DNA from 3 places in the Actinoallomurus acaciae genome. Region 2 is predicted to be linked to each of the others. Evidence: riboswitches for the same ligand, from Rfam matches in the RefSeq annotation. Region 2 holds a riboswitch; each other region holds the start of a gene.
What was found. A riboswitch is a leader RNA that binds a small molecule or an ion and turns the genes downstream of it on or off. The one in region 2 is predicted to bind fluoride.

Region 1: another riboswitch for fluoride. It lies ahead of ettA (energy-dependent translational throttle protein EttA); the one in region 2 lies ahead of ACFFNX_RS04965 (NUDIX domain-containing protein).
Region 3: another riboswitch for fluoride. It lies ahead of ACFFNX_RS06910 (hypothetical protein); the one in region 2 lies ahead of ACFFNX_RS04965 (NUDIX domain-containing protein).

What each region holds. Positions count from the first base shown of each region.
Region 1 covers NZ_JBHLZP010000032.1:8,347-23,089, reverse strand. The annotation lists gene ACFFNX_RS07005 (penicillin acylase family protein) at 1-1,498, opposite strand, end outside; gene ACFFNX_RS07000 (glycoside hydrolase family 15 protein) at 1,692-3,098, opposite strand; gene ACFFNX_RS06995 (trypsin-like serine peptidase) at 3,128-4,063, opposite strand; gene ACFFNX_RS06990 (TetR/AcrR family transcriptional regulator) at 4,227-4,934, opposite strand; gene ACFFNX_RS06985 (oxygenase MpaB family protein) at 5,103-6,344, shown strand; gene ACFFNX_RS06980 (MarR family winged helix-turn-helix transcriptional regulator) at 6,398-6,853, opposite strand; gene ACFFNX_RS06975 (hypothetical protein) at 7,026-7,268, opposite strand; partial or broken gene ACFFNX_RS06970 (hypothetical protein) at 7,233-7,328, shown strand; gene ACFFNX_RS06965 (hypothetical protein) at 7,406-7,528, shown strand; gene ACFFNX_RS06960 (YbhB/YbcL family Raf kinase inhibitor-like protein) at 7,566-8,132, shown strand; gene ACFFNX_RS06955 (amidohydrolase family protein) at 8,239-9,441, opposite strand; gene ACFFNX_RS06950 (hypothetical protein) at 9,779-10,525, shown strand; gene ettA (energy-dependent translational throttle protein EttA) at 10,555-12,222, opposite strand; fluoride riboswitch at 12,237-12,300, opposite strand; gene eno (phosphopyruvate hydratase) at 12,431-13,699, opposite strand; fluoride riboswitch at 14,002-14,073, shown strand; gene ACFFNX_RS06935 (inorganic diphosphatase) at 14,057-14,575, shown strand; gene ACFFNX_RS06930 (dynamin family protein) at 14,545-14,743, opposite strand, start outside.
Region 2 covers NZ_JBHLZP010000020.1:24,012-33,938, reverse strand. The annotation lists partial or broken gene ACFFNX_RS05000 (proton-conducting transporter transmembrane domain-containing protein) at 1-992, opposite strand, end outside; gene ACFFNX_RS04995 (NfeD family protein) at 1,222-2,553, shown strand; gene ACFFNX_RS04990 (slipin family protein) at 2,550-3,347, shown strand; gene ACFFNX_RS04985 (universal stress protein) at 3,472-4,311, shown strand; gene ACFFNX_RS04980 (CHASE3 domain-containing protein) at 4,483-5,856, shown strand; gene ACFFNX_RS04975 (universal stress protein) at 5,965-6,387, opposite strand; gene ACFFNX_RS04970 (PP2C family protein-serine/threonine phosphatase) at 6,508-7,332, opposite strand; gene ACFFNX_RS04965 (NUDIX domain-containing protein) at 7,420-7,971, opposite strand; fluoride riboswitch at 7,988-8,052, opposite strand; fluoride riboswitch at 8,124-8,183, shown strand; gene ACFFNX_RS04960 (hypothetical protein) at 8,208-8,690, shown strand; gene ACFFNX_RS04955 (SixA phosphatase family protein) at 8,692-9,207, shown strand; gene ACFFNX_RS04950 (hypothetical protein) at 9,212-9,607, opposite strand; gene ACFFNX_RS04945 (histidine phosphatase family protein) at 9,663-9,890, opposite strand.
Region 3 covers NZ_JBHLZP010000032.1:259-6,610, reverse strand. The annotation lists gene ACFFNX_RS06925 (DUF2180 family protein) at 1-88, opposite strand, end outside; gene ACFFNX_RS06920 (hypothetical protein) at 470-1,447, shown strand; gene ACFFNX_RS06915 (hypothetical protein) at 1,359-1,706, opposite strand; gene ACFFNX_RS06910 (hypothetical protein) at 1,821-3,128, opposite strand; fluoride riboswitch at 3,157-3,220, opposite strand; gene ACFFNX_RS06905 (inorganic diphosphatase) at 3,318-3,815, opposite strand; gene ACFFNX_RS06900 (hypothetical protein) at 3,895-4,329, opposite strand; fluoride riboswitch at 4,353-4,412, opposite strand; fluoride riboswitch at 4,491-4,555, shown strand; gene ACFFNX_RS06895 (NUDIX domain-containing protein) at 4,575-5,072, shown strand; gene ACFFNX_RS06890 (MFS transporter) at 5,269-6,352, shown strand, end outside.

The DNA.
Region 1 (14,743 bases), on a different contig from region 2:
CGGTCATCACCCGGTACACATGCGGCCCGCGCGGGTTCGCGCCGGCCTGGTCGAAGTAGCGCGGGAAGTCGGCGGCCCGGGGGCTGTCCGCGCCGGCCGCGGCCCAGGGCCAGTCGTTGGAGTTGTAGGCCCAGCCGTTCTTCGGATTCACCGCCTGCGGCAGGTTCTTGAGGCTGTAGAGCCCGTGCCAATCGGTCGCCGGGTCGCTGCCGTCGACGGGACTGCGATAGTCGAAGTGGTCGTCGCGGATCGGCATGAACTGCGGCATCAGGAAGGCGATGTCGCCCTTCGAGTCCGCGAACAGCGTGTTGTTCGAACTGTTGGCCTTGAACTCCGCGATCTGGATGTAGCTCCGGTAGTCCCGTGCCTTGGTGCGCAGGAAGCTCTGCTGCAGCGCCTCGACCGGCTTGTTCATCAGCGCGAACGCGATCCACTTGCCGTCCGCCTCGCGCACGATCGGGCCGTGATGCGTGGCGTAGGTGGTGAAGGTGCGCTGCGCCGGCCCACCGTCCGCGCCGCGATAGGACAGCGTGATCTTCTTCGTCGTCACCGGGCGGAGCTCGTCGCCGTAGCGGTAGGAGAGCCTGCCGTCCGCCCCGGTCACGACCGTCTCGGCGAACTCATCCACGTTGTCGACGCCGCTCGAGGTGTGCATCCAGCCGGCGCTCTCGTTGAAGCCCTGGTAGATGAAGAACTGTCCCCAGGTGGCCGCACCGTAGGCGTTGAGCCCTTCGTCGCTCGTCATGTGCAGCTCGGAGCGGAAGAAGAAGCTGGTGTGGGGGTTGATCAGCAGGAGCGCGTGACCGTTCTCGGTGTGACTCGGCGCGATCGCGATGCCGTTCGAACCCTGGGGCTCGGCGAACAGCAGCCCGCGCTCCTCGTCGGTCATCGGCACCGTGCGCCTGTCGTAGAAGGCCTCGAGCTGGGTGAGCGCCACCCGCTCGATGTCTCCGCCGATGCTGCCCTCGGAGAAGCTCAGCGCCATCCACGGCTCGAACCGCTCGATCACGCGCGGACGCACCTCGGGGTGCGTCGCGAGGAAGTGGTTCAGCCCGTCCGCCCAGGCCTGCATCAGCGTGCGCAGCCAGGCCGGGCTCCTCGCGTAGTCCCGTTTCAGCACCCCGGGATCGATGAACAGCCGCTGGCGCAGGTCCTGCCAGATCGCGCTCTCCCCCTCGGCCTCGGCGAGGCGGCCGAGACTGGTCAGGTAGTTGTTCTCGATCCGGTTGAAGTCGTCCTCGGCCTGGGCGTAGATCATCCCGAACACCGCATCGGCGTCGGTCCTGCCCGAGACGTGCGCGATACCCCAGTCGTCGCGGGTGATCCTCACGCGCGCCGCCTGCTTGCGCCGGCGGGCGAGGCCGGACACGGTCTGCGCGGAAGCGGCGGACGCGGGAGACGGCAGCCCGGCCGCGACGGCCGCCGCTCCGGCGGCCAGTCCGGCCGCTCCGCCGAGGACACGGCGCCGGCTCGGCCCTTCGTTCTGCGCACGACTCATGGGGGCCCACCTTTCTCCGGGTGGAAGGATCCCTGCGGGGGCGGTAAAGATCGTGTCCGTCACCATAAAACGAAGCGGACCATTCCGGAACCTGTGCCGCACGAGAAACGGGCCCGCGGCATTGACCTAAAACTTGACAGGTCGCTTAATCCGGAGCCCGGCGCGTCGTGGGTTTCCCTGGAGGTTGGCGAACTCACGCCGGAGGCACGGGCATCCGGTCGCCGTCCAATTGCGAGAGGGCCAGTACGGTGATCGCGCCGGTCCAGACGAGAGGCACGACGGACGCCGGCGCGCCGGTCATGTCGATCTTCTCCGGGAACTCCCCCAGCGTGTCGCGGTGGTCGAGCAGCCAGCCGACGACCCGCCCGGCCTTCTTCCGCTCGCCCGTCGATGACCAGGCGAGGGCGAAGAACGCGGTCTCCGGGCCCCACGCCGTCGGCCACTGATGGTCGGGGTCGTCGCCCGGGACCACGCCTCCGTTGGGCTGGAGCAGTGCCTTGTACGTGTCGTCGATCGCGGCCGCGAGGTGGGCCGGGGCGTGGTTGAAGGGCGGAGCCATGAACGTGACCGCGGAGTCCCGGCCGTGCGCCCCGTCGACGGTACGGGGATAGCCGAGCGGCGCGAAGTACCTCTCGATGCCCGCCGCCAGGCGACGGGCCGCCCGGTCCCACGTACGCGCGTCCTCGGGGTGGCCGTTGTGCCGGGCCAGATCGGCCGAGGCGTGCAGTCCGGCCAGCAGCGGGGCGGCCGTCCCGATGTTCGGCGTGGTGGTGGCGACCTCCCAGTAGTCCGGACCGGCCGGCGGCAACCCGCGGTCGTCCAAGGAGGCCGCGGCGTACGCGGCGGCCTTCCGGACCATGGGATAGAGCGCCTCGAGCTGCGGGCCGCGCTCCCGGCGGGGCGCCGCCCGATACCACTGCCACACCGCCCAGGGGACCCAGCCGTCGGCGTCGAGTTGCCACGGCCGGGCGTCCGGCGGGCCCGAGCCGTCAAGCTTGGTCCTGGCGTCCCAGGTGCCGTCCGGCCGCTGGGTTCGCGCGTTGTAGCCGAGGATCTCATGCGCCTCCGCGAGGTGGCCCGTACGAGCCAGCGCCGCCGCGACGAAGCTCGAATCACGAGGCCAGGAGTACTCCCACGCGCCGTACCACGCGGCCGCGACCGCGCCGCCCGGCCGGGTCAGCAGGCGCATCGACAGGAGTGCCCGCTCGGCGGCCGACCTCTCCTCCGGCGTGCGCCCGGGTATCGTCCCGGCCGCCAGCCAGGCGCGGGACTCCGCGATCTGGGCCTCCGCGCCCTGGTCACCGGCCGGGACCGTCACCGGCTGACCGCCCTCGGGCAGGTAACGCCACCGGCCGTCCGGCAGTCGCAGCACATTGCCGCCCGGCACGTAAGACGCGCCGTCCGCCTCGGCGGGCGACACCGCGGCCGTGGTCCGCCGCGTACCGATGAGCCCGGCGGTGTAGGCGGGCGACTGGTCGGCGAGCGCCGGGGGCGGGCCGGTCGCGGCAACCGTGCCGAATTCGATGACCACCGGCAGCGACACCGCGACCAGCGCCGCCGGGAGGCGCCGGACCGTACGACAGGGGCGTTCACGCGACATGTCCTGCGCTCCTACGAGTGGATCGCCGGTCAGGAATGGCTGGCCGTGTTGTAGAGATTCTTGGCATCGTCGCCGAAGTACGGGCCGAACATGTGCGTCGGCAGGACGTTGTATTTGAAAGAGTTGACGGAGTTCTGAATACCGGTGCCGGTGGACTCGTTGAACTTGAGGAACCACGGGCCGCCGCTGGAACCTCCGGTCATGTCGCAGAGCAGGCCCTGATCCTTCGACGTCAGAGGGTCATCGATCGTGGTGCCGCTGCAGTAGATCAGCTTTGTGCCGTCATAGAGGGTCTCGGCCGGATAGCCGAAGTCGTACATCTGCTGGCCGCGCTTCTGGTTGAACGCGATGCCCTGGCCGCCGACGACATCGGTCAGCCTCCTGCCCTTGAGCCGGTTCACGACGGCGGCGCCCACGTCGTAGTCGAGGTCTTCGTCGGCCTTCCACTGCGGCGTGGTCAGGGTCCGCGTGGCCGTCCACTTGCCGTACGGCGCCTTGCCATCGTGGTATCCCGGTACGAACACCCAGTTCTTGTGCCATTTGCCGTCGAGCTTCACGCAGTGCCCGGCGGTGATGACCGTGCTCTTGTTGGCGCTGGTCACCGCGTCGCCCGAGCAGGACGCGGCGCTCCCCTGGTAGGTGAAGAACACCCGGCCGACGGTGTGGGTGACCTTCCCGCCGCCGCTCCAGGCGCCGCCGGGGTTCACGGCCGAGGCGGGAGTGATCTGGGAGAGCCCTCGCCGTACCGCCGCCCGCAGTGACCCGGCACTCTTGGAAATGGTGTCGAGCGGGGTCGCCTGCCGCATCCGTTCCGGCGTCCAGAAGCGCTCGACGCGCAGTTGGTCGGCGGTGGTCGCCGCCTGTCTTTCGGAGATCGGTCCGGGGGCGGCATTCGCGGCGAGGGGCACCGCGAGAATCGCGCCGCTGATGAGGGAGATCGCCATGGCCTGTGCGGATCGCTGCATCGCCGTCGCACCCTTCCACGGCCGGAAAGGGGGTTCCGGCCGCATCAAAAGACCTTGCGATGAAACGTAACTGTCCGTGTAGAAAGGTGGCCAGTGGCACATGTTGCCAAGGGCCCCGATGACATTCGGTAAGCCTCGGCGTACGCGCTGCGAGCGAGACGATCTAGGGGCTGTCGAGCCGGGGCACCCCCGGTTCCAGCATGGGGACGAGAAATCGCCGGGCCAGTGCGGCCAGTTGCTCGTCGTCGTCGAGGTCGATGATGTGGCTGGGGATCGCCAGGAGCGAGCCGGAGATCCGGACCATCATCTCGGCCACGAACTCGGTGTCCAGGTCGCTCGACACGTTGCCCGCGCGCTGCTCGCGGCGGAGCTGGCCGGCGACGAACCGCCGTACGGTGGCGAGGGTCCGCCCCCCGTCGCCGGTCAGGGAGGGCAGGAGCAGGTCCGGTTCCGTGGCGATCAGGCCGCCGATCAGCGGGTTGTGCCGGATGGTGCGCAGCGAGCCGACGAAACCCAGCACCACCCGGTCAGCGGCGGTCTCGGCCCGTTCGATGTCGATCAGGAACTGATCGAAGTACCGGCGGAACTCCCGCCGCACCACCTGCTCCACCAGGGCGTCCTTCGTGGCGAACCGCCGGTAGACCGTGATCCGCGAGACCCCGGCCTGCCGGGCCACGTCCTCCATCGTGGACCGCTGGATGCCCATCCGGCAGAACTGCGCATAGGCCGCATCGAGCACGCGCGAACGGGTCTCGTCCACATCGTCGGCACCTTCGACGGCCTCGACGTACACGCTTTCCAGCAACGAGCCCGAATCCGAATCTGAATCCGAGTCCGGGGACGTCATGAGGAAGGACAGCACAGGTTCCACGATCTCCTCCCGAGACCACCGATTCTGCCCGAGTCATCCGCATCCGTCACGGCGGGTCTTGTGACGAATGCCCTCGTGTGCTCTCATGAAAGTAAGCAATGATATGGAGATACGTTCTCTGTTTCAGCGTATCAGTAGTCGCTCTCGGCCTCCCGAGGAGGGACCGGCATGGAACAACCCAGCAGACGCCACATGCTCATGGCAGGCGGGGTGCTCGGCGCGCTCGGGGCACTGAGCGTCGCGACGCCCGCGCGGGCCAGGCCCCTGTGGACGTGGTCGCCCAAGGGATCGGTCGTGGGCGCCGGGCAGGGCGCCGACCCGCGATGGGTGTGGGACGAGGAGGCCGACCCGCTGGTCGCCTCGCTGATCGACGACGGCGAGGTCCCCAACGTCAACAAGCTGCTGAAGACCTGGACCAAGAACGGCCAGGCATTACCGGCCGGGCTGCCGGACGACCTGAGGCAGTTCATCGAGGAGGCCCGCCGGCTGCCGTCCTGGGCCGACCAGTCGAAACTCGCCACCGCATTCACGTTCAACCAGAAACGGGGCACCTACCTCGGCGTCTGCTACGGCTTCGTCAGCGGGATGATGAGCACGGCCATTCCCCACGAGGCGCGTGCGGTCTATTACTCCAAGGGCGGCGCGGACATGAAGGACCGCATCACCAAGACCGCCAAACTCGGCTACGACATCGGCACCAGGAACGCCTTCATGCCCGACGGCGAGATGATCGTCACCTGCATCAAGACGCGGCTGGCCCACGCGGGTGTGCGCCACCTGCTGCCCCAGTCGTCGTACTGGACCAAGGTCGCCGACGAGGAGATCCCGATCAGCCAGGCGGACATGATGGTCACCTGGCACAGCCTGCCCACATCGGTGATGAGGCAGCTGACCAAGTGGAAGGTGCCGATCTCCGACGACGAGTCCGCGGCGTACCTGCACTCCTGGCAGTTGACCGCGCACATGCTCGGCATCCTGGACGAGTACATCCCCAACTCGTGGGACGAGGCCGACTCCCAGGCCGCGCAGGTCCTCGACCCCATCCTGGCCCCCACCCCCGAGGGCATCAAGCTGGCCGACATCCTGCTCAACCTCGGCGTCACCATCGACGGCGGCATCCTCACCACGCACATCCTCGGCGCGCTCACCCGCTACATGCTCGGCGACCGGATCGCCGACTGGCTGAGGATCCCGCGCGAACCGGTGTGGGACCCGGCCTTCGCGACGCTCTGGCCGATCTTCGTCGCCGTCAAGGAAGGTCTGCTCAAGATCACGGACGCTCCTCCGGCTCTGCTGGAGTTCTACTGGGCCTTCGACGAGATCATTCGGCTGGGGACCCTGCTCTTCCTGTCCGGAGGCAACTTCCCGATCAGCATCCAGATCCCCACCACCAACAACCCGAACTACTGACCCGGACCGCCCGATCGCGCGCCGGTGCGCGCGCACCGGCGCCGTGACGGCCGTCAGGAGTCGGCGATGCCGCTGAGCAGTGCCGCGGCGCGGGCGATCACCGCGCGGTCCTCGGCACTGAGGGCGCGTAGCCGTTCGTCGAGCCACGCGTTGCGCTGCGCCCGGGCCGCGCCGGCGAGTTCGTCGCCTTCCGCGGTGGCGGTGAAGAGTACTTTGCGGCGGTCATCCGGGTCGCGGGTGCGTACGGCGTAGCCGGCCGAGGTCAGGCGGTTCACGATCTGGCTCATGGAGGCGGGAGAGACCCGGTCGTGCTCGCTGAGTTCGGTGAGGGTCTGCGGCCCGTGCTTGTGGAGGCGGGTGAGCACGGCCAGGGCCGCGTCTCCGAGGCCGCCTTCGGGGCGCTCGCTGCGAAAGCGCCGGTAGAGGCGCCCGACGGCGGAGCGCAACTGCCCACCGAGGTCGGGCTCCTCGGTCTCCGCGGGCCGCCGACCGGTTGCATGCTTGTGCATGGGTGCTTAGTATACCTAACCAGTTTCTTTCGTATACCTAAGCAATGGGCGCGGGTTCTGCGCTCACGTGGCGAGCCGGAGAAGTGATGCGCGAATGCGGGAACGTGCCGGTAGGTGTCACGTGGGCGTACTTCCGGCCGCGAGACAACGGGACGCGGATCGACCGGTGGGGCTACGACATCTTCGCGACCGGCCTGAGCGCGATTCTCGTCGCGGTCACGTACGGGACCCGGTCGGCCCCGGCGGTGATCGCGGAGCTCTTCGCACGACGTACCGGTCGTTCGCCGTCTCCGCGGTTCTCGGCGTGGTCGTCTCCCTCATGCGCGGCAGCGAGCCGCCGGCCGAAACCGAGGCGGCCACGCCCGCGGGTCGGGCGGACATCATCGACGAGCTTGAGCCGCAGCCGGGCGACCATCTGATCACGAAACGGCGCCGCAGCGCCTTCCACGACACCGGCCTCGACACCCTGCCGCGCGACCTCGGCGTCACCCAGACCGTACTCGCCGGCGTCTCCACCGGCTCCGGCGTCACGTCGTCCTCGCCACGGACGCGATGGCCGACCCCGACCCCGATTCCCACCGGCACAGCCCCGAGCGCGTCTTCCCCAGGCTCGGCGAGACCGCCACCAGCGCCGAGGTCATCGGCTTTCTCGACCGCGCCGCCCGCCGGCCGTAGCCCAGGGCCGGATTCACCGTGAGAAGGAGTTGAGGTCATGCCCGCGAATCCCCTCGGCGTCGCACTGCGCAACCGGCGCGCCGGCCACCACACCCTCGTCTGGGCCCGCCCCGACCTGCAGGCCCCGGAGAACTTCACCCTGACCAGCCCCGCCTTCGACCACGGGGCGCCCATACCGGAAAAGCACCGCGGCAGGCTGTTCGGCGCGAACATCTCCCCCGCGCTCGACTGGACGCGGCCGCCGGCCGGCACCGTTGAGCTCGTGCTCATCGTGCAAGATCCCGACGTCCCCCGCAGGAAGCCGGCCACCCACGCGCTCACGCTGGGCATCGGCCCTTCGCTGAACGGCATCCCGGAGAACGCCCTCGCCGACCCCAGCCCGATCCCGGGCATCCGGCACGGGAAAGGCGCGCTCGGCCACCGCGGCTGGGCCGGCCCCATGCCGATCCGATCACACGGACCCCACGCCTATGTCTTCCAGCTCTTCGCCCTCGACCGGGCCCCCGGGCTGCCCGCCGGCTTCGCCCTCGATGAGGTGATCAGCGCCATCGCGGGCCACGCCATCGGCCGCGCCCGGCTGGACGGAACGTACGAGCTCCGCTAGCGGCGGTGCGTCATCTCCACTCGCCGTACGGCCGGACAATGCCAGGCCGGTCGAGGGCGAGGTCACCTGCACGGTCGGCGCGGCCTGCTCGAACCGGCCCGGCGCCTCAGATCGGGGCGGGCGCCAGGGACGCCGGTGTCCCTCCGCGCCACACGCGCTGAACGGAGAGGGTGTCGCCGATGGTGACGGTCGGGTCGCCGGCGACCAGCGTGAGGTCGGCTCGGAGCCCGGGCCTGATCCGGCCACGGTCATCAAGGCCGAACCGACGCGCCGGAACGGAGGTCGCCGCCCGCAGTGCCTCCATCGGCGTGAGGCCTCCCCTCACCAGGAGCCGGAGTTCGCCGTGGAGGCTGGCGCCGTGGGCCATTCCCGGCGCGCCGAGGTGTGCGGCATCCGTACCCGCGAGAATGTCGACGCCGGCTCGCCGCAGCGCCGCGAGCGTCTCAAGCGCATAGCCGAAGTTCTCGTGTGGGCTGGTCGCCATCGCGCCGGACAGGTTGTCGAGCCACGCCGGCGTCAGCTTCGGGGGAACCCGCGGATCCTTGGCGAGTTCGTCGCCGGCGGGCTCGCCGGTGATCGACGCGATCACCGACAGCGTGGGGATCACGAAGATGCCGGCAGCGGCGATCTTCTCGATCAGCTCGTCGGTGTGAGGCCGATCGAAGAAGAGATGAGTGAGTCCGTCGACCCCGGCGTCGACGACCTGATCGGCCGCCTCGACGGTCATCGCGTGCGCCAGGACCATCGTGTCGCGGGCGTGGCCCTCACGAACGGCCGCCGTGACCAGCTCGGGTGCGAGGCCGGGCAGGGACGAGCCGAACACGTGGCCCTCCTCCACCAGCACCTTGAGGTAGGCGGCGCCCTCGGCGATCCTGGCCTCGACGAACGCCGGGATCTCGTCCACGCGCGTGGCCGTCGGCCACGGTGGGTCCCCCTCCCCCTTCCGGAGCTGATGCGGGTGCCCATCCGCAGGGGTGAGCCCGATGGATGGGGAGCGTACGTCGGCGAGGTCACTCGACTCGGCGACCCGGCGGCGCAGCGGGATCATCCGCTCCGGGATCGAGAGCATGTCGAGCTCGGTCGTGATCCCGAACGTCAGGGCCTGCCGGAGCGACTCCGCGTCGGTGTGCGTGTGAGCGTCGACCAGGCCGGGCAGCAACGTGGCACCGGTGCCATCGATCAGCTCGGCTCCCCCGGGACGTCCGCCCGCGACGCTCACGATCCTGCCGTCCGCGACTTCGACGTCGACGACCCCGAGCAGGCCCTCACCGTCGAAGACGCGCGCGCCGGTGATGACGAAGTGATTCACGGCCGACTCCCATCGCGGTCACTGATCGTTACCACGAAACCGTAGGTGACCTCGGTCGAGCCGCCAAGAAGGCACCTTCCCGACAGCTGGTGAGGTCCAGGTGACCAGGCACGACGACCGGTCGCGAGTCGTCCGGTGAACCGGGGTGCGGCGGGTTGCGTATGCAAGAGAGTGGCCACCTTTCAATGTGCGGTCTCAGGGCCGAAGGCGACTGATGACCGTGGGTGAACTCCCGCCTGCCACGACCTCGCCGGGCGCCCCCGAGGACCGCCGCCGGTGGCCCTTCGCCGAGCGCTCGCCCCGCGATCCGAAATGGACGATGGAAGGAGAAACGATCGTGTCTGCTGAACAGCACCGCGGTACGGCCGACGACCTGGCGCCGGACACCGACTCCCTCGCGGAGGAGAGAGACGAGACGCCCGGCGGCGGCACGGCGGGCCGTGAGCCGTCGCCCGTTCGGCCGATGACGAGGCGGCCGGTCCTCGCGGCCGCGGCGGTCGGCGGTGTGGCCCTGGTGGCCGGTGCGGTCCTGTTGACCGGGACCGGATCGCATCGCGACCCGGCGAGCCGGACCGCGTCGGCGTCCGGCGACGGGCGGTCGTCGACGAACGTCGAGTCCGTGTCCTCCTCCGACGACCTCAAGCACCTGTACACCGGTCCCGGCCCGGAACTCGTCGGGCCGGAGAAGCCGGACGGGTCCGGACCGGGGGCCGTCGTGGTACTGGCCCCGCACTACTTCTCCTTCGGAGGATACGAAGACCGGTATCCGGGCGAGGTGAAGACGCACAGCCTCGCCCTCTCCATGGACCAGGCGGGCATCCTCTCGCTCGTCGGCGAGCGCGGCCCGATGTGGAGCACCCGTACGCGCGCCCCCGGAGGCCACACCGCGTTCCAGCGCGACGGCAACCTGGTGGTCTACGACCGCGACGACAACCCGGTCTGGGCGTCCGGAACGTACGGTCATCCCGGGGCGAGGCTGGTCCTCCAGTCCGACAAGAACCTGGTGATCTATGCCAGGGACGGCCATCCGCTCTGGGCGACCGGCACCGACAACTGGCATCCGCCGAAACTCCCCGTTTTCTAACCGCCCAGACCCGGACGCGCTACGACGGGTCAGCCGCGGGCGAGGCGCCGGTGGGTGAGGCGGTGCGGGCGAGCGGCCTCGGGGCCGAGTCGTTCGAGCTTGTTCCGTTCGTAGTCGGCGAAGTTGCCCTCGAACCAGAACCAGGTGGCGTTGCCCTCCCAGGCGAGGATGTGGGTGGCGATGCGGTCGAGGAACCAGCGGTCGTGGGCGGTGATCACGGCGCTGCCGGGGAAGCCGAGCAACGCGGCCTCCAGAGATGAGAGGGTCTCCACGTCGAGGTCGTTGGTCGGCTCGTCCAGCAGGAGCAGGTTGCCGCCCTGTTCGAGGGTCAGGGCGAGGTTGAGCCGGTTGCGCTCGCCGCCGGACAGCACGCCGACGGGCTTTTGCTGGTCTGTTCCCTTGAAGCCGAAGCCGGCGACGTACGCGCGTGAGGGCATCTCGACGTCCCCGAGCCGGAGGTGGTCGCGGCCGCCGGAGATCATCTCCCACACCGTCCTGTCGCCCTGGAGGCCGGCGCGGTTCTGGTCGACATAGGAGATCTTCACGGTCTCGCCGACCCGCAGTACGCCCGAGTCGGGCTGTTCGACGCCGACGATCATGCGCATGAGCGTGGTCTTGCCGACCCCGTTGGGGCCCACGATCCCGACGATGCCGCCGCGTGGCAGCGACAGCGACAGATCCTCGAACAGCAACCGGTCGCCGTAGGCCTTGTGAAGGTGCTCGGCCTCCAGCACCACGCCGCCCAGCCGCGGGCCCGGCGGGATCTGGATCTCCGCGAAGTCGAGCCCACGCCGCTCGGCGACCTCGGCGGCCCGTTCCTCGTACCGTCGCAGCCGCGCCCTGGACCTGCCCTGGCGGCCCCGGGGACCGGAACGGACCCAGGCCAGCTCCTCGGCCAGGCGTTTGCGCCGCTTGGCGTCCTTGAGACCCTCGACCTTCAACCGGGCCGCCTTGGCCTCCAGGTAGGTGGAGTAATTGCCCTCGTACGGGTAGGCGTGACCCCGGTCGATCTCCAGAATCCACTGGGCGACGTTGTCGAGGAAGTACCGGTCGTGCGTGACGGCGACGACCGTGCCGCCGTAGGCGGCCAGATGATGTTCCAGCCACGCCACCGACTCGGCATCGAGGTGATTGGTCGGCTCATCGAGCAGCAACAGGTCCGGCTGCGACAGCAGAACCCCGCACAACGCGACGCGGCGCCGCTCACCACCGGACAACTCCCGTACCGGAGTGTCCGGGGGCGGGCAGCGCAACGCGTCCATCGCCTGATCCAGACGAGAGCCCAGGTCCCAGGCACCGGCGTGGTCGAGGGCGTCCTGCAGAGCACCGAGTTCGTCCAGCAGCGGCTCTATCCGGTCGCCACCGGCCTCATCGAGACGAGCGGTGACCTCCTCATAGCGGCGCAGGGTCGAGCGGACTCCGGCGACCCCCTCCTCGACGTTGCCCAGGACGGTCGCGGTCTCGTCCAGACGCGGCTCCTGCTCCAGGATGCCCACACTGATGCCCGGGCCCGGAGACGCCTCACCCTCCGCAGGCCGATCGAGTCCGGCCATGACCCGCAACAGCGTGGACTTGCCCATGCCGTTCGGCCCCACCACACCGATCTTGGCCCCGGGCACGAACGTGAGCGTCACACCGTCGAGGATCACCCGGGCACCCCGCACCATCCGCGCATCGCGCATCGTGAACGCATGCATCCTGTGCTCCCCACGGTGTCGTAGAGGCCATCAGCACCGGATGTGCGGGCGAAGGCGAGCCTCATCGCCTACCACCATTGTGCGTCGGGCCGCCGCCCCGGGTCGTACCCGGGTCGGCGCACCGGGGGCCGGGCGCTGGACTCGGCTCCAAAGGGACGTAGCAGGCGAGCCCGCGCCGGAGCAGGGCCGGCGGACGGCGGAACAGGGGTCAGGGCCGCAGGCCGAAAGGCAGCTCAGGATGGTGGGCCGCGATCTCCAGCAGCCGGTTGTACTTGGCGGCGCGTTCGCCGCGGGCCGGCGCGCCGGTCTTGATCTGTCCGCAGCCGGAGCCGACGGCCAGGTCGGCGATGAAGGAGTCCTCGGTCTCCCCGGAGCGGTGGGAGACCATCGCGCCGTAGCCGGCCTGGCGGCAGACGGCCATGGCGTGCAGGGTCTCGGTGACGGTGCCGATCTGGTTGAGCTTGATCAGGGACGCGTTGGCGATGCCGTCCTCGATGGCGTGGGCGATGACGGTGGGGTTGGTGACGAAGTTGTCGTCGCCGACCAGTTGCACCCGCTCGCCCAGCTGTTCGGTGAGCCGGACCCATCCGTCGTGGTCGTCCTCGCCCAGGCCGTCCTCGATGCTCCACACGGGGAAGTCCTCGACGATCCGCCGGTAGCGGGCGATCAGGTCGTCGCTGGTCAGCTTCTCGCCGCCCACGTGGTAGGTGCCGCCCGGCTGCCGGAACTCGCTCGCGGCCGGGTCCAGGGCGATGGCGACGCCGTCCCGGCCGGGCGTGTACCCGGCGTCCTCGATCGCCGCGACGAGCAGGGTCAGGGCCTCCTCGGGCCGGGTCAGGTCCGGCGCGAAGCCGCCCTCGTCGCCGAGCCCGGTGCTGTGCCCGCCCTCGCTCAGCCGCCGGCGCAGCGCGGCGTAGACCTCGGCGCCGGCACGTACGGCCTCGGCCAGGTCGGGTGCCCCGAGCGGGGCGATCATGAACTCCTGGAAGTCGAGCGGGTTGGTCGCGTGCGCGCCGCCGTTGAGGACGTTGAAGTGCGGCACGGGCAGCAGAGGAGAGACGCCGTCGGGGCCGAGGTACCGCCACAGCGGGACGTCCCGCTGGGCGGCGGCGGCCCGGGCGACGGCCATCGACACACCGATGAGGGCGTTGGCACCGAGCCGGGACTTGTTCGGCGTGCCGTCCAGGTCGATCAGCGCCTGGTCGAGGGCGGCCTGGTCGGCGAAGCTCCGGCCGCACACCGCGCCGGCGATCTCGCCGTTGACGTGGCCGACGGCCGTACGCACCCCCTGGCCGCCGTACCGGGCCGGATCGCCGTCCCTCAGTTCGACGGCCTCGCCGGAACCCGTGGAGGCTCCCGACGGCACGCCGGCGCGAGCGACGGCTCCCCCGGCGAGCTCCACGGTGACGGAGAGCGTCGGGCGTGCGCGGGAGTCGAGGATCTCGATGGCGCGCAGCATGGTGATGTCAATCGACACGATCGGCCTTTCGGTGAGCGGCCTCGTACGAGCATGACCGGGACCGGCGCGGGCCACACGCCCGCGGCGGCGCGGACGGCCCGGTGGCCTGGCGCGGGTTCAGCAGTCGGGCGGGCATGGTCCTCCTACCGTTGAAGGTAGGGACCGTTGGCGGCGATCGCCGCGGATGACGGCGAGCCCCTCCGCCGTACGACGCCTCCCAGAGTAGACGTAGCCACATCCGCGGAAGAAGACACCCCGCCGCGACCGATGGCACGGGGGTCGGATCGCCTCGTCGGGACGGCGGCGGGGCAGAATGGAGGGTGTCTGTGGGCGATGGGGCTCGCCGCGACCGCACGGTGACGGATCATCGTGCTGATGGCTCCTGACCTGGTACCCGAACGGCTGTTGCGGGAGGTCACCATGGTGGAGATAACGGTCGCGGTGGAGGCGACGGCCGGATCGCCGTTCGCCCCCGACGACGGGCCCGGCGCGTACGGGTCGCCTGGGGGTTACCCGATCGGGAACGGCTGTGTGACGGACAGCCTGGCCGAGGACGGCATGCCCGTTGACGTCGTGCTGCTGATGGAGGAACCGGCGTTGCCCCGGCAGGCCGTTCGCGCCCGGCCGGTCGCCCTCCTCCACGCGGTCGTGGACGGGCGGCCGCGCGAGGAGGTGGTGTGCGTGCCGGCCGGCGACGAGAACTTCGCCTCTCTCACCGATCTGCCCCAGCTGGCCGACTGGCACGCCGACGAGCTCGCCCTGGCCGCGGTGCTGCGGCGTCTCCGCGCGGGACACCACTGCCAGGTCACCGGGTGCGAAGGGCGCCGGAGCGCCGAGACCCTCCTGGCACGGGCCCATCACTCCTACGAGCGCCTCACCGGCTCCCTGGAATGAGCGGTGACCTTCGGGGCCGCCGCGGAGGTCAGGCGCGACCCCAGGTCGCTCAGGACGGCCGCCCTCTCGTCCAGCTCCCGCCGTCGGGTCCGCGCCTGTGTGTCCTCGGTCGCCGCGGTGGCGGCGCCCAGCGCTGACACCAGGCGATCGACCGTGGTGGCATAGCGG
Region 2 (9,927 bases):
ACGGCGGCCGCGAGCGCCGCCGTCGTGCCCACCCCGATCGCGGCGACCAGCAGGCCGAGCTGGCTGACGGTGGAATGGGCCAGCAGCGCCTTCAGATCGTGCTCGCGCAACGCCGTCGCCGCGCCGAGCACGGCCGTGAGCAGGCCGACGCCGGTGAGCGTGAGCGACCACCCGGGGCGTCCCGCGTACAGCGTGGAGAAACGGAGCAGCAGGTAGATACCGGCCTTGACCATCGTGGCCGCGTGCAGGTAGGCGCTCACCGGAGTGATCGCCACCATGGCCCCGGGCAGCCAGAAATGGAACGGTATCTGCGCCGACTTGGTGAACGCCGCGACGATGATCAGCGCCGCCACGACCGGCGCGACGGGCGATCCCAGCACGCGCCCCGGCGCGGCCAGGATCGCGGTCAGGTCAGTGGTCCCCGTGACGGTCGCGAGCAGCACGATCGCGACCAGGAACGCCAGTCCTCCCGCCCCGGTGACCAGCAGGGCCCGCACCGCCGCCCGTACCGACCTGGCGCCGGGCGCACCGATCAGGAAGAAGGAGATGATGCTGGTCAGCTCCCAGAACACGAACATCAGCACCAGGTCCCCGGACAGCACCAGGCCGAGCATCGCGCCGCCGAACAGGGTGAGCAGGAAGTAGACCAGGCCGTGGGGGCCGCCCGCGGGCAGATAACGCGGGCAGTACGCCATGATCAACGCGCCGACGCCGAGGACGAGAAGGCAGAACAGGGCCGTCAGCCCGTCCAGCCGCAGGGTGAAGGACACGCCGAGGTCGGGTATCCAGGGCCAGGACGCGGTGACGGCTCCGCCAGCCAGCGCCGTCGGCGCCGTCCAGCCGAGGACGACGGCCACTCCGACGAAACCGGCGGACAGCGCGTAGCCGGCGTTACGCCCGAGGAAGCGCTCCAGGATCGGGGCGAGTACGGCGAGGACGCCCATCGAGGCCAGCGCGGCGACGAGGATCACCGAATGCCCGCCCGCCGTCATCGGGACGACGCGCCGCCCGCCGGCGCTCGGCGGCCGGGGCGCCGCGGCGGCGTGGCCTTGTTCGTCTCCGGATTGCCGATGACCGACTCCTTCGGCGGCGCCCGATGCTCGAGATGATCGTGACACAGTGTATCCGATCATCTACGGTAAGTGATCTGTGTGTGCTTGTCATCGCCCTTCCCGCGACGAACAGTGGAGATACGAGCCGTGGTTCGGGGAGGGGGACCCGATGGCTGCGCGCTGGACACTCCTGCCGCAGGTCTGGCTGCCGGTCGTGGTGTGGCTGGTGGCCGTGGCCTGGAGCGCGCTCCTTCCGGCCGCGGCGGGCGCGCGGCCGGACACGATCTTGACGACCCGGGTCGAGGGGGCGATCACCCCTGTCGTCGCGGATCACCTCAAGGACGGTGTGCGGCGGGCGGAACGCGAGAACCATCGGGCGTTCCTGGTCGAGCTGGATACCCCCGGCGGGCTGCTCACCTCGACCCGAGAGATCGTCACCTCCTTTCTGCGCGCCCGTGTGCCGGTCGTCGTCTACGTGGCGCCCACCGGTTCCCGGGCGGCCTCGGCCGGGACGTTCATCACCTTCGCCGCCAACGTGGCCGCGATGGCGCCGGGCACCACCATCGGCGCCGCGACGCCGGTGGCGATCCAGAACGGGAAGCAGGCCGAAGGCAAGATCGTGGAGGACTCCGTCGCCCACATCCGCAGCATCGCCGCGCAGCGGGGCCGCAACGTCGCCTTCGCCGAGGACACCGTGCGCAGGGGCCGCGCCGCCACCGCCGAGGAGGCCCTGCGGCTCCACGCGATCGACCTGATCGCGCCGGACCGCGGCGCGCTGTTGCGCGAGCTCGACGGCCGGCGGGTGACCGTCGGCGGGGGCCAGGTGGTCATCCTGCACACGGCCGGGGCCCGGCTGGTCGAGCACGACATGGGACTCATGCGGAGGTTCCTCCAGATACTCGCCGACCCGAACCTGGCCTACCTGTTCCTGTCGATCGGCACGCTCGCCGTCATCTACGAGCTCGCCAGCCCCGGAATGGGCCTCGGCGGCGTCATCGGCGCGGCGCTGCTGGTCCTCGGCCTGTTCTCGCTCAGCGTGCTGCCGGTCAACGTCGCGGGTCTGGCCCTGCTCGGGCTCGCCGCCGCGCTGTTCGTCGCGGAGATCTTCACACCCGGGATCGGCGTGTTCGCCGCCGGTGGTGCGATCGCGCTGCTGCTGTCGGGTGTGTTCCTGTTCGAAGGCTCGATCAGAGTGAGCCCGGCGGTGCTCTGGCCGACGGTGATCGTCGTCGGCGGCGGGGCGCTGCTGGCCGGCCGGCTCGCGTGGCGGGCTCGCCGGTCCACACCGGCGACCGGGCGGGAGTTCCTCATCGGCGCCGAAGGCGTGGTCCGCCACGCCGCCGGCCACAGCGGCCAGGTGTTCGTCGAGGGGGCCTGGTGGAACGCACGCGCCCCGCACCACGACCTCAGCGAAGGCCGGCGCGTACGGGTCGTGTCCGTCGAGGACCTCACCCTGATCGTCGAACCGGCCGAGGAGGAACTACCGAAGGAGAGACCATGAACGATTCTCTGACTGGAATCGTGATCGCCGTCGTCGTCGTCCTGCTGGTCCTCATGACGGCCGTGCGGATCGTCAAGGAGTACGAACGCGGGGTGATCTTCCGCCTGGGGCGGATCATCGGCGCCAAGGGGCCGGGGCTGTTCTTCATCATCCCGATCGTCGACCGCATGGTCCGGGTCTCGCTGCGCACCGTGACCATGGCCATTCCACCGCAGGACGTGATCACGAAGGACAACGTCACCGTACGGGTCAACGCGGTGGCCTACTTCAACGTCGTCGACCCGAACCGGTCCGTCGTCGCCGTGGAGAACCACATCACGGCGACGTCGGAGATCGCCCAGACCACACTGCGGTCCATTCTCGGCCAGGTCGACCTCGACGAACTGCTGGTCAAACGGGACGAGATCAACCAGCGACTCCAACGGATCATCGACGACGTCACCAGCCCGTGGGGGGTGAAGGTCACGCTCGTGGAGGTCAAGCATGTCGAGCTGCCGGAGACGATGCGGCGGGCGATGGCCCGGCAGGCCGAGGCCGAACGCGACCGGCGTGCCAAGGTCATCCATGCCCACGGCGAGTTCGAGGCCGCCGAGACTCTGGGGCGCGCCGCGGTCGTCCTGGAGGAACACCCGGCGGCCATGCAGCTACGCGTGCTGTCCACGATGGCGGAGGTGGCCTCCGAGCGGAACTCGACTCTGATCTTCCCGATGCCGCTGGACCTCTTCCGCCTGGTCGACACGCTGCGTCCGTACCTGGCGGGTGGCGGCGACCGGGAACCCGCGCCGCCCGGGTGAGGCCCGCGGGCGCGTCGCATCGCCCGCGGGGCACTGCCGGTGAGCGGCGCCTCCGGGGGACCTTCGCCCCTGCCGCGGGCGCTCTCGTTCGCGAAGCATGTGGGGGAGGCGGAAGGAGATCGCGATGCCCGGGGTCGAGATGCTCGTCGGCTACGACGGCTCGGACGAGAGCAGGTACGCGCTCCGCTGGGCGGCCCGCGAGGCGTCGCTGCGCGGAATGCCGCTCACGGCCTGCCACGTATGGCATTGGCCGGTGGCCGCGATGCCCCCTTCCCCGGAGATCCTGGAGACGTTCCGTCTCATGAGCGAGTACACGGCCGAGCGCGGCGCGAGCATCGCGCGAGGCATGGCGCCCGGCCTCACCGCCAGGGCGAACGCGGTGCGCGGCCCGGTCGCCGAAACCCTGCTGGGGCTCTCGCGCCAGGCGGGGATGCTCGTGGTCGGGCACCGCGGTAATGAGGGCTTCGACGGCCTGCTCGTCGGCTCGGTGGCGGCACAGCTGGCGGCACACGCGCACTGCCCGCTCGTCGTGGTCCGCGAGACGTCCATGGTCGAGGACGGCCCGGTCACCGTCGGCGTGGACGGCTCGGCGGCCAGCGGCGCGGCGCTGGCGTTCGCCCTTGAGGAGGCGGCGCTGCGCGGTGTCGGCGTGCATGCCGTCTGCGGCTCGCTCGACCTCGGGGGCGCCGAAGCCGCCGCCGTTCCCGACCTGGAGGAGCTGAACAGACGGGCGTCCGCCCGGTTCGAGGAGACGGTGGCCGCCCGGCGCGCGGCGTACCCCCAGGTGCCGGTGCGGACCTCTTTCGTCACGGCACCGCCTCGCCGAGCGCTCATGGCGGAGGCGGAGGCCGCGACACTGCTCGTCGTCGGGCGCCGTGGGCTCGGCGACATGCGCGGACCACTGGGATCGGTGAGCCAGTACATGACCCACTACGCACCCTGCCCGGTCGCGATCGTGTGCTGAGCGTCGTACGGTACGGGGCCTCGATCCCGGGAGCCGCACACTTTCGTGCACGTAGAGTGATATATATAAGGATTTTCCATTATGACCGGCAGGCGCGCCGGTCAGGGGATCACGATGAGGGTAAGGGGCCTGAGGCGCAGGTTGCGCATACGGGGAGGGCTCACCCCCCGTGTGGCGCTGGCGAGTGCCCTGCTGGCGTTGCTCATCGGCGGTGTCTTCGGCTTCCTCGCCGGGGCGATCACCGTCATGCGCGATACGGCGATGATCGCCAGGAACTCCGAGAGGGTGCTCGCGGCCGCTCATGATCTGGAGAGGCTCGTCATCGACCTGGAGACGGGCCAGCGCGGATTCCTGATCACCCGGGACGAGGCGTACCTCGAGCCCTGGACGGCGGCGCGGGCCGGCTTCGACACGCACGCCGCGCAGCTGGACAGCCTCGCGGCCGAGCGCCACCCCGAACAGGCCGAACGCGCGGCGAAGATCGTCCGAGACAGCCGGTCCTACCTCCGGGAGTACTCCGAACCGGCGGTGCAGGCCACCAGGCAGGGCGCGATCACCGAGATGAGCGGGACGGCGTCGACGGGGGAGGGGAAACGGCGTGTCGATGGGATCCGCGAGCAGTTCGACCACTTCATCCGGTTCGAACACGGTCTCGCGGCCGAACGTGATGCCCGTTCGGACCAGGCCGCCAGCCGGGCCGTCCTGGTGGCCCTGGGCGGCATCGCGACCTCGATCGTATTGATCACGGGGTTCAGCGGTTACCTGACGCGTTGCGTCGTCCGGCCGGTTCGCCGTACGTCGCTCATGGCGGTCAAGGTCGCAGACGGAGACTTCAGCGTACGGATGCCCGAGACCGGTAACGCCGAGATCGGCGACCTCCAGCACTCCTTCAACACCATGGCCGTCTCCTTGGAGCGCAACCGCGGCGAACTGATGGCCTCACGGGCCCGGATCGTGACCTCCGGCGACGCCGTCCGCCGCCGCATCGAACGCGACCTGCACGACGGAACCCAGCAGCGCCTGGTGTCCCTCGGCCTCAAGCTGCGCATGGCCGAGAGCGACGTGCCGCCCGACCAGGGGCACCTCAGGGAACAGCTGTCCCGGCTGGCGACCGAGGTGACCGAGGTCGTGGAAGAGCTGCGGGAGATATCGCGGGGCATCCATCCGCCGATCCTGTCCAAGCGCGGTCTGAGACCGGCCCTCGCCACGCTCGCCCGGCGTTCCCCCATCCCGGTCGAGCTCCAGCTGCGGATCGACGGCAAGCTGCCCGAACCCACCGAGGTGGCCGCGTACTACGTCGTGTCCGAGGCGCTGACGAACGCCGCCAAGCACGCACAGGCCTCCTGCGTATGGGTCGAGGTCGCCGAGGTCGACGGTGAGATACGGCTGACGGTACGCGACGACGGCGTCGGCGGAGCCGACCCGGCTCGCGGATCCGGGCTCATCGGCCTTCGCGACCGTGTCGAGGCCCTCGGCGGCACCATCCGTTTCACCAGCCCGGCGAGCGGCGGCACCACACTCAGCGCACGAATCCCGGCCGGCTGACCACCCCCTGCGCCCGAGGGACACGACGGCGCGTACGTGAGACGGCGCGGCGCTGTTCCGGTCGTAGCCTTTCTCGGCTCCCATCAGTGTTGAACAGGCTCGACGCGGTCAGACCTCGGCGTCCGTGTCGTCCTCACAGACGATCACGCGGCACGGTGGGGAGCACAGCACAGCCGACACGGTCGCACCGGCGAGCGGAGCGCCGTTCCGAGATTCTCGGCCGGCGCCGACCACGAGCAGATCCGCCCGTTCGGCCAGGCGGCTGAGCTGCGTGCCGGTGTCACCGCGAGCGATCCGCAGACGGGTGGTCACGCGTTGCGCGCGGGGCACGAGCCGCTGCACCTCGCCGCGCAGCCGCAGCCACGCGGTCAGAGTCCGCCACAGGCCGTCTTCGCGGGGAATGACGCGGACGACCTCGAGCCGGGCATGGCGCTCGCGTGCTTCGGCACCGGCCCGCCGCAGCGCCACGGTGGAGTTGAGAGACCCGTCGAATCCGACGACCACATTCCGGGGGCCCATGATGACCTGCATGATCAACCTCCTCGTCGCTTCCAGGGTGATCGATGTGCCGGTGATGGCATGAGGGCCGAGCGGGCCCGTGCCGTAGGACCTTGACACGTCTTCCGGTCCGCGATTCACGCACTGTCGGCATCACTCCGTCCTTCCTCGGCAGATGGTCGTCCGCGCCGCACCGACGAGGGTCGGCGCGGACGGCAGGGGCGGCCGGGCGGTGTCGTCGCCGCCGATGGCATCGGCGACGACGACGGTGATGTTGTCGGGTCCGCCGGCCTGGTCGGCCTGCTCGATGAGCCGGGCGACGGCGTGACCGGGACTCTCCGCGGTCGCCAGCAGCGCGTACACCGTGGCGGGAGCGACCGGGCCGGTGAGGCCGTCGGAGCACAGCAGGTAGCGGTCGCCCGGCATGGCCTGATGCAGGCTCAGGTCCGGGCGCCGGTCGATGTTCCCGTCGAGGACGCGTGTCAGGCGGTTGCCGTGCCGGACGGGGCGGCCGAGCTCGGCGGCAAGGAGCGCCTCAAGGGTGTGGTCTTCGGTAAGGGGTTCGAGATGGCCGTCGCGGAGCCGGTAGGCGCGGCAGTCTCCGATGTGGGCGAGCGCCATGCGGGCGCCGGACCACAGCATCGCGGTGAGCGTCGTGCCCATGCCGGTCAGCGCCACGTCCTCGGCGATGCGCCGGGCGATCGCCTCGTTCGCTCTGCGTACGGCTTCGCCCAGCGTACGGGTGAGCGCGGTGACCGGAACCTCGGTGTCGGCGGCGATGAGATTGGAGATCGCGGTCGAGCTGGCGATCTCGCCACCGACATGTCCGCCCATCCCGTCGGCCACGGCCAGCAGTCGCGCGCCGGCGTACCCGGAGTCCTCGTTGTTCGGGCGGACGCGACCCACCACGGAGCCCACGGCGTGCTCGAGTCTGATCGTTTCGGGCCGTTGCGCGGAGTCAGGGATCTTTGGACGCATGGGGGCCTCCCACCCGGATCGGGTAGGGACCGTTGGCGGCGTGTCCGCGGTCGACGGCGGGCCCCTCCGCCGTGCTGCCATCGCAGCCTACTGCGATGTTCGTCCCGATCGATATGGCGAATACGTTCCGACCGGCACGGCCGGAAGCCTCCTGGTCGCCGCTGTTCGACGATGGCGCCGTCGCGGGGGCCGCCACAGGTTGCCCAGGTACGCCGCGGTCAAGGGCAGGCGTGTCCGCAGGCCGCGCAGATGACCGGCGATCGGTGGCCGCAGGTTCAGCTCGGGCAGGGCGTCGAGGCGGACGAAGCCGGGCTCGAGTCCCGCTTCGGTCGCCTCGACCGCCGCTGCCGCGGGCACGTCGGCGGCCAACAGGACGATCTCAATGGTGCGGTCGGCGCCGTCGGGGTCGATCGCCTCCAGCGCGAAGGCGACGCGGTCGATCTCTGCGCGAATCCCCGTCTCTTCCAGCACCTCGCGCCGGGCGCAGGCGGCCAGCCCCTCGCCGGGTCGGGGACATCCTCCGGGGAGGACCCAGTCGCCACCGTCTCGGGCGCGGTGGAGCAGCAGGACCTCGTCGCCCCGGAAGACGATCGCAGAGCAGCGCAACCTGACGAGCGTGGCATCGTGATCTGCGCGCATAACGGCCTCCACAGGTTTGGGAGTAGAGGCCATCAGCGTCATATTCGCGCGGTCAGGGCGAGCCTCATCGCCTGTCTTCAGTTTATTCGCCGCTGTCGCCTGAGCGCCAGGACGGAGCAACAAATGGGCGTAAACTGGTGTATGTCGCTCGTGGAGCGATGGGCGATGAGGCTCGCCGAAAACGCGATCTCGCTGATGGCCTCTCCTGGACGGCTGTGCCGGAGGAGGGGACGGTCATGGGCATCCGAGTCGCGGAGGACCGCGACCGCGTACGTCGTCGCGTGGAGCCACAGCGCTACGGCGATCTGGTCATCGACCTGCTGGCGATCGCGCATGAGGGAGTCCGGCTGCAGTCGGCGGCCGAACGGGCCATCGCGGGTTGCGGTGGCCCGGAGACCGACGCTTCCGCGCGTGAGTGCGGGCGTCTTCTCGCCCGCTACTACCGGCTGCGCGGCGAACTGGCCTCACTACCGCTCTCCGGTCCGCTACTGCGGTTCCGCGGGGAGATGGACACGTTGCTGCTGTGCCATCAGTTCTTCCTGCACGAGGCGGCCATCGGCTGCCACAGGGAACCGGCCGACCTGCGTTCTGGTCTGGGGCTGCAGGCCGAGTGGCTGCGAAATCTGCGGGACGAGATCCTCGGGTACGTCCCGCAGGCGGAGGACCCCGTCGGCACCGCCATGCCGGCGGATCATCGGACCTGCGGCCCGCGAGGCTGAGGTGGTCGCCGATTCCGTCCGGACGCTGGCCATCCTCCGCCACGCCAAGTCCGCCTGGCCGGACGTCGCCGATCACCAGCGCCCCCTGGCCGACCGCGGCCGACGGGACGCGCCGCGGGCGGGGGTCTGGCTCCGCGACAACGGGGCGATACCGGATCACGTCCTGTGCTCCACGGCACGCCGGGCGCGGGAGACGTGGCGGCTGACGGCCGGCGCCTTGCAGCCCGCACCCCTGGTCACCTATGACGACCGGCTCTACGACGCGGACGTCGAACGCGTGATGGATGCCATCGCAGAGGTGCCCGACCGGGTCACCAGGTTGCTGCTCGTCGGCCATGCGCCGATGGTGCAGGCGCTGACGCTGTATCTGGCCGGTGATGCGGTCGGTGACGCATTGGCCCGGGCGCAGACCAGGTTCCCCACCTGCGCGATCGCGATGCTCGCCGTTCCGGACGGCTGGGCGTCGCTGCGCCCGCGCTCAGGGGTGCTGCTCGATTTCGTCGTGCCGCGCGGCTGAGCCCTCATTCGCCGGCGAGCCGACGCGCGTCTTGCAGGAGTTCGCGGAGGCGTCGTCCCGGTTCGCCCAGGCCTTCGGCCGCAGCGCGCGGGTCGGTGCGGCGGTGGTACGGCGGCGGTGGCAGGGCCATGTTCGCGGCCCCGTCGACCAGGAGGAGATGATGGTCGACGCACTGCTGCGCGGGGACGGCGAGCCCCGATACGGCCGGATCACTACGGAGCGGCTCGAGTTCCTCGCCGAGCCGGGCGTAGACGGAGGTGACCCGCTGGGCGTCCGAGAGCATGGAGCGAGGGACGTCACCGGGCGCGGAGCAGGCCCGTACGATCCGATCGGCCTCAGGCTGAAGGTCCACGGCACGCTTCAGAATCGCGACGAGGCGCGCCGCATGGTCGGAGGCCATGGCAGGACGGTGGGTTCTCTTCATGGGCCCTCCAGGATGTATGTTCCGTCGGCCATCACGTACCGGAGCCGCCACGACCCCACACATCCGGCCCGGCCTCTCGCCATTCGACCCAGTCCGGATCGTCCAGCCGCACTTCTTCCGGGTCGAGTCCCTCGTCCCAGATCAGCCACAGCAGGTCGACGCGATCCAGGGCGTAGCCGGCCGTCCGCCCCTCGACGGTCACGAGCCGTCCGCGTGGGCCCGGCGGGTGGACCACGACCACGGCAGACCCTTCCCCCATATCCACCAGTGTCAGCTGCGATCTCCGCGGTGCACAA
Region 3 (6,352 bases), on a different contig from region 2:
CACCGCACACGGCGGCCCCGCAGCCCGTGCACACCGCGACCGCGGCGACCTGGAGACGGAACTCGGTCGCACAGTCCAGACAGTTCACGGTCATACCTCCCTGGATTCCTGGGACACCGGCAGCCGAACGGGAGTCAGACGTGGTCTCTGCATGAAAAAACGGCCTCCTACCCGATCAGGTAGGGACCGTTGGCGGTATGACCGCGGTTCGTCGGCGAGCCCCTCCGCCGCAATTGATCATAGTTTAACCTGCCATGTCGCCTCCGGCCCAGTGCTCGCCCCGGCGAGCCACCGGACGCGGCGGATGGCGGAGACCCGTGGCCGCAGGACGGCTTACGGCCACGGGCTGGATTCACAGACGATCACTGCTTACCCTGATGTCACGGCGGAGGGGCCCGCCGCCAACCGCGGAAAGACCCGCCAACGGTCCCTGAGACCAGCACGCGACGCTTTCCGCGGAGGGCCCGTCATGCAACCCTGCCAGTGCGCCGCCGAACTCGACGCCGCCGACACACCCCTGCCGACCCGGCTCCGGCACCTGTACGTCTGCGCCGGACTGTCGACGTACCAGATCGGCGAGATCGTCGGCATCGACCGGCAACGTGTCACGCGGATGCTTCGTCACGCCGGCGTGGCGGTACGGCCGCGCGGAGCCGTCCGCGAGCGCCCGCGACGCCGCGCACCCGACCCGCCGGATCTGCCCGCCATGCTGGAGAAGCTGTACGTACGCGGGCGCCTGACGAGCCGGCAGATCGCCCGGCTCGTCGGTGTGCCCGAGCGCCGCATCCGTGAGCGGCTGCGGCAGCTGGGGATACCGACGCGAACACGGGGGCGCTGCAACCGGGAGGACCGCACCGTCCTGGACGGCGAGCGCCTGACGCACCTGTACGTCTTCGACGAGATGTCCGCCGACCAGGTCGCTCGTGCCTTCGGCGTCTCCCGCAGCGTCGTCCTGCGCAACGCGCACGAGCTGGGCCTTCCGATCCGGGTCGCCGGTCCGCCGCGGGACGGGACGGCGGGCCGGCAGATCGAGCTGATCCACGCCCTCTACGACGACTCCCTGGTACGCCGCGCGCTGGAGCGCCACGGCATCCCCCAGGTGCCGGCCGGGGGCCCGATCTGGCAGCGGTTCCCCGCTCCCGTCCCGCTGAGTGAGGAACTGCTGCGCGATCTGTACGTCGTCTGCGGAGTCGGGTCACAGCACATCGAACTGCTGACCGGCCAGCCGTCGGAGACCGTACGGCGCATCATGTCCGACCGCGGCATCGCGTTGCGACCGCCGGGGGGCCGGTCGCCGTTCATGCGCCGATGGCTCGCCGCCGAAGCCGGCGCCGCCCGCCCCGCCGCCGATACCGCGCTCAGCGTTCCAGAAGCGTCTCGAGGCGCCCGCTCGGCAGTTGCAGTGCCGCGAGCACCGCGGACAGGTCGTCGCGCTCGGCCCCGGTGATCGCCTCACCGCGGGCGTGCAGGCCGGTGAGGAGGTCATCGAGGGATTCTTCCCAGCGCCCCTCGGCGGCAGCGTTGTTGATCCTCTCCAGCGCGTGCCGCGGCAGCCGGTCGGCGAACCGGCCCGGCAGCGCGCGCATCGCCGCGGCGATCCTTCGCTGCTCCTCACGCGTCCTGGCGGCATCCGGCGCGGGACCGCCGCGGCTCGTGGAGCCGCTGGTGATCCCCAAGAACGCCAGTGCCTCGTTCACCACACTCACTTCATCTCCCGGAAGGTCGCGGTCAGGCCGAGCGGGTCGGCCGCCTGTCGTGGGCCCGGAGGCCGCGGTTCGTTCAGGTCCGGCGCGTGAGGCACCCGGCGTTCCCGTCGGCCGTCATCGCCACAGGTCGTCCTCGCTCAGGCCGAGGTAGGCCCGGCCGTCGACGATGGTGGGGACCCGGCGCCAGCTCGTGGCCTCCCGGCCGACGGGCTCGTGGCGAAGCGCCCATGCCTGTTTGAGCGTGTCCTCGTTCAGTTCCCACGCGCTCTGGCGGAGCCGGGTCAGCAGCCGCCGCCCGAACCGCTCGGCACCGCGGGCACCGGTGAGCCGCTCGCCGTGCCGCAGGCACAGGCCATGGCCGCCCTCCAACGCCGCCTGTACGTGCCGGTCGTCGGCGCAGGCCCGGATGAGGGCGAGACAGCGGTCGGCGGCCGAGGCGGCGGACCGGCACACACGGCAGGTACGGTCACCGTCCAGGTTCGCGACCGCGCGCCGGTACCGGTCGGTGACGTCGTCGTGCGCTGGACGGCGCCTCCGGCGTTGGCCGGACAGCGGTCGCGCGGACGCCGCGACCTCTTCCACCTGTGCCTGGACGGCCGCGCGGCGGGCACGCGCCGCGCGGGACTCCTCACCCGCGCGCTGGACGAGGTCGTGCAGATGGCGCGGGCAAAGCCGAAGGTCGCGCTCGCCGGGTTCGTCCTCGGCGACCAGCCAGGTCAGGTAGGTGTTCTCCGCTCGGCCGATCTGCCGGCAGCAGGGGCACGAACCGGCGTTCAGATCGTCGGCGAGCCGTTGTGCGGGCGGCCGATCTGCCGGTTCATGATGGTCGGCGACCAGCGGGTACAACCGGGACCGGGGTACGGCATCGGGGTCGATGCCCGCGACGGTGGTGACGGCGTCCTGGTCCAGCTCCGCCCGTACGACGTCGGCGGCGACCGCGGCCTGGGCCGGGCTCAGCCTGGACAGCAGGGATCGCAGGTGCGGGTGGCACAGGCCATGCCGCTCTTTCAGCACTTCACCGACGTGAGGGTCCGCCAGCATGGCGATGAGCGTGTCGGCGGCGGCCCGCGAGCGGGCGTCCGCGCCGGCGCACAGCGGGCACGGCGACAGGGCGGGCGCCCTGCCCGTGGCGATGAGCCGCTCGACGCGATCGATGGCGGCGCGCAGGACGAACTCCCACGGCCGGCGAAGGACGGCGGGCTTGTCGAGCGCGACCAGCCGTCGGGTGTGAGCCGGGCAGAAGCCCGACGAGCTCCCGAGCGCGGTCAACGTCCCCGGATCGCTGTGATGCTCGATCTCGAACCAGCGCAGCCAGGTCTCGGCCGCGTCATCGCGCTCCCGGCACAGGGCACAGCCGTCCGCGCCCAGCAGGCGCCCGGCATCGATGGTGCTCTCGTTCCCAGAACCGCGTCGCTGGATCACCGACCGAACCATGGCTGCCGCCTCCGTACTCGAAGCAGGAGCCATCAGCGGCCTGTGCCGCGGTTTCGGTGAGCCCCATCACCGGTCGGATGGTTATCTGCCCAACCGCGGACGCGGCATGCACGGTCCGATGGAAGTGATCAGCAGTCCACGGCGTTCGCGGAGACCGCGTCTCCTGCCGGCCGCGGGTCACCGTCGCGATCCCCCGGCGTCGCGAGCCCGATCGAAGGCCGCGTTGATCTCCCGGTCGGCGGCGTCCCGTCCTTGCCAGCCACGTGTGTCGGAATCCTTGCCGGGCTCCAGTTCCTTGTAGATGTCGAAGAAATGACCGATCTCCGCGCACACGAAGGCCGGAACGTCGCCCAGGTCCCGCACGCCGGCGTACCGCGGGTCGTGCGCGGGGACGGTGAGGATCTTGGCGTCGGGTCCGTGTTCGTCGTGCATCCAGAACACCCCGACCGGACGCGCGGCGACGCTGCATCCGGGGAAGGTGGGTTCTTCCAGCAGCACCATGGCATCCAGTGGGTCGCCGTCTTCAGCGAGGGTCCCGGGGACGTAGCCGTAGTCGGTCGGATACTGCGTGGCCGTGAAGAGCATGCGGTCCAGGCGGATCCGGCCGAGCCGGTGATCCATCTCGTACTTGTTCCGCGAGCCTTTCGGGATCTCGATGACGACCTCGAGTTCCATGACGCCTCCTTGTCCGGTCCGGGCGACGAACCTCGCCGCTGCGGGCCGAGGCGGCGTCGCAGGCACGGGGCCGTTCACCTCAACCTTGCCGCACGTCGTCTCGCGCGGCCTCTTCGGCCGGCGACACGCAGTCGAGGATCTCATCACGCAGATCGCGCAGCCGCTCACCCGGCAGCCCCAGGACAAGGGAGGAACCATGGTGGGTGTCGGCCCATCGCCGCATTCGGCAGCCGCTGAGGGCCGCCTCGTGGAGGACGAACTGATGGCACAGCAGGACGGTGTCCAGTTCGCCGCGGAATCGAAGCAGCGGACCCATCAGCGGCAGCGCTGCCAGCTCGCCCCGCAGACGGTAGTAGCGGGCGAGCAGCCGCCCGCACTCGCGTGCCGAGGCGCCCGGATCCGGTCCGAGGCAGCCGGCGATGGCGCGCTCGGCGGCCGTCTGCAGGCGAACCCCGCGATGGGCGATCGCCAGCAGATCCGCCTGCGGGTGGCCGCCCGTACCCGGCGTATCCATGACCGCTCCTCCTTCGACAACGTCTTCGAGGAGAGGCCATCAGCGGAACCGCGATTTCGGCGAGCCTCATCGCCCACCGCTCCGTGAATCACCGGGCGGTATCACCACTCTACGTCTTCGGCCGCATGTCACTCTGGCACCTCGCCCAGGTCGCCGAATACACTGATCGCGGCGATGAGGCTCGCCATAACCGCGCCGGACGGACGCTGATGGCCTCTACCTCTTTTTCAGGGTGGAGGCCTGTCATGCACGACCAGAACGGTTTCGGCGCCGACTCCGACGTCACGCTGGTACGCCTGCGGTGCTCGGTGATCGTCTTCCGCGATGAGAGCGTCCTGCTGCTCCATCGCACCCGAAACGGTGGCGACTGGGTGCTGCCCGGAGGATGCCCTCGCCGCGGTGAGGGCATGGCCGCCTGCGCCCGTCGTGAGGTCCTCGAAGAGACCGGGCTGCGCGCCGAGGTCAACCGGGTCGCCTTCGCGCTGGAGACCATCGCCCCCGAGGGCGCCGAACGCACCCTCGAGATCGTCTTCTGGGCCGCCGAGGCGTCGACCTCGACGGTGGTGACCGAGACCGAACCCGGCCTGAAACCCGCCTTCGTCCCGCTGGACGCGCTTCCCGACCTCGACCTGCGGCCGCCGATCGCCGGCCACCTGCGGGGGCTACGAGCACGCCTCCCCTCGACCGCACCGTACCTGGGCAATCTGTGGCGGCCCCGCAACGAACCCGCCCCGCACATGTAGCGCTCCTTCCGGGCTCCCACACCCGGGCCAGAGGCCCGCGGACCTGCCGCCGACGACCGCGGACACGCCGCCAACGGTCCCGATCCGAATCGGGGTAGGAGGCCGCCATGCACCCGAACGCTCCCCGCCGTCATGGTCGCGGACGCGGCCGACGGCCGCGGCGGGCCATACCGGCCGTGGCGGGCGCGGTGGACCGGTGACGGGCGGACGAGCGCCGGACACGCACCGGACGAAGGCGCCGGGGGCGTCCGCCGCCCTGAAGTTCGTGCTCATGGTCGGCGTCATGAGCTTCTTCGCCGACTTCGCCTACGAAGGCTCCCGCAGCATCATCGGGCAGTACCTGAAACTGCTGGGTGCGGGGGCATTCGCGATCAGCGCCGTCACGGGGTTCGGCGAGCTCGCCGGCTACGGCCTCCGCCTGATCTCCGGCCGCCTCGCCGATCGGACCCAGCGCTATTGGCCGGTGACCATCAGTGGCTACGTGCTGCAGATGTCGGTGGTGCCGCTGCTGGCACTCGCCGGGAGCTGGCAGGTGGCCGCCCTGCTGATCGTTCTCGAACGGGTCGGAAAGGCGACCCGGAATCCGCCACGCGACGCGATGCTCTCGCACGCGGCCAAGGACCTGGGCTACGGCTGGGCGTTCGGCGTGCACGAGGCCCTCGACCAGTTCGGCGCGATGTTCGGCCCCCTGGCGGTCGCGCTGGTGCTGACCCTCGGCCGGCACGACTACACGATCGCGTTCGCCGCGCTGGCGATCCCGGCCGCGATCACGCTGTCGCTGGTCGTCGCGGCCCGCCTGTTCTATCCCCGGCCGCAGGATCTGGAGGCGGGCCCCGCTCAGGTCGGCACCGGTGGCCTGCCGCGCGTCTTCTGGATCTATCTGGCCGCCGGCGCGCTCGTGGCCGCCGGGTTCGCCGACTTCCCCCTGATCGCCTACCACTTCCAGCGGGCGGGGACGGTGTCGGCCGGCCTCACGCCGCTGTTCTACGCGGTGGCCATGGCCGTCAGCGGGGTCGGCTCGCTGATCCTCGGGCGCCGGTACGACCGTGTCGGGATCGGCATCCTGCTCCCGTTGACGATCGTCACCGCGTCATTCGCACCGCTGGTGTTCCTCGGAGGCTTCTGGGCCGCCCTCGCCGGTGTCTCGCTGTGGGGTCTGGGAATGGGCGTGCACGAGTCGATCATCCCGGCGGCCGTCGCCCCGATGGTCTCCTCGAACCGGCGGGCCTCGGCGTACGGGCTGTTCACCGGCGTGTACGGGACGGCGTGGTTCGTCGGCA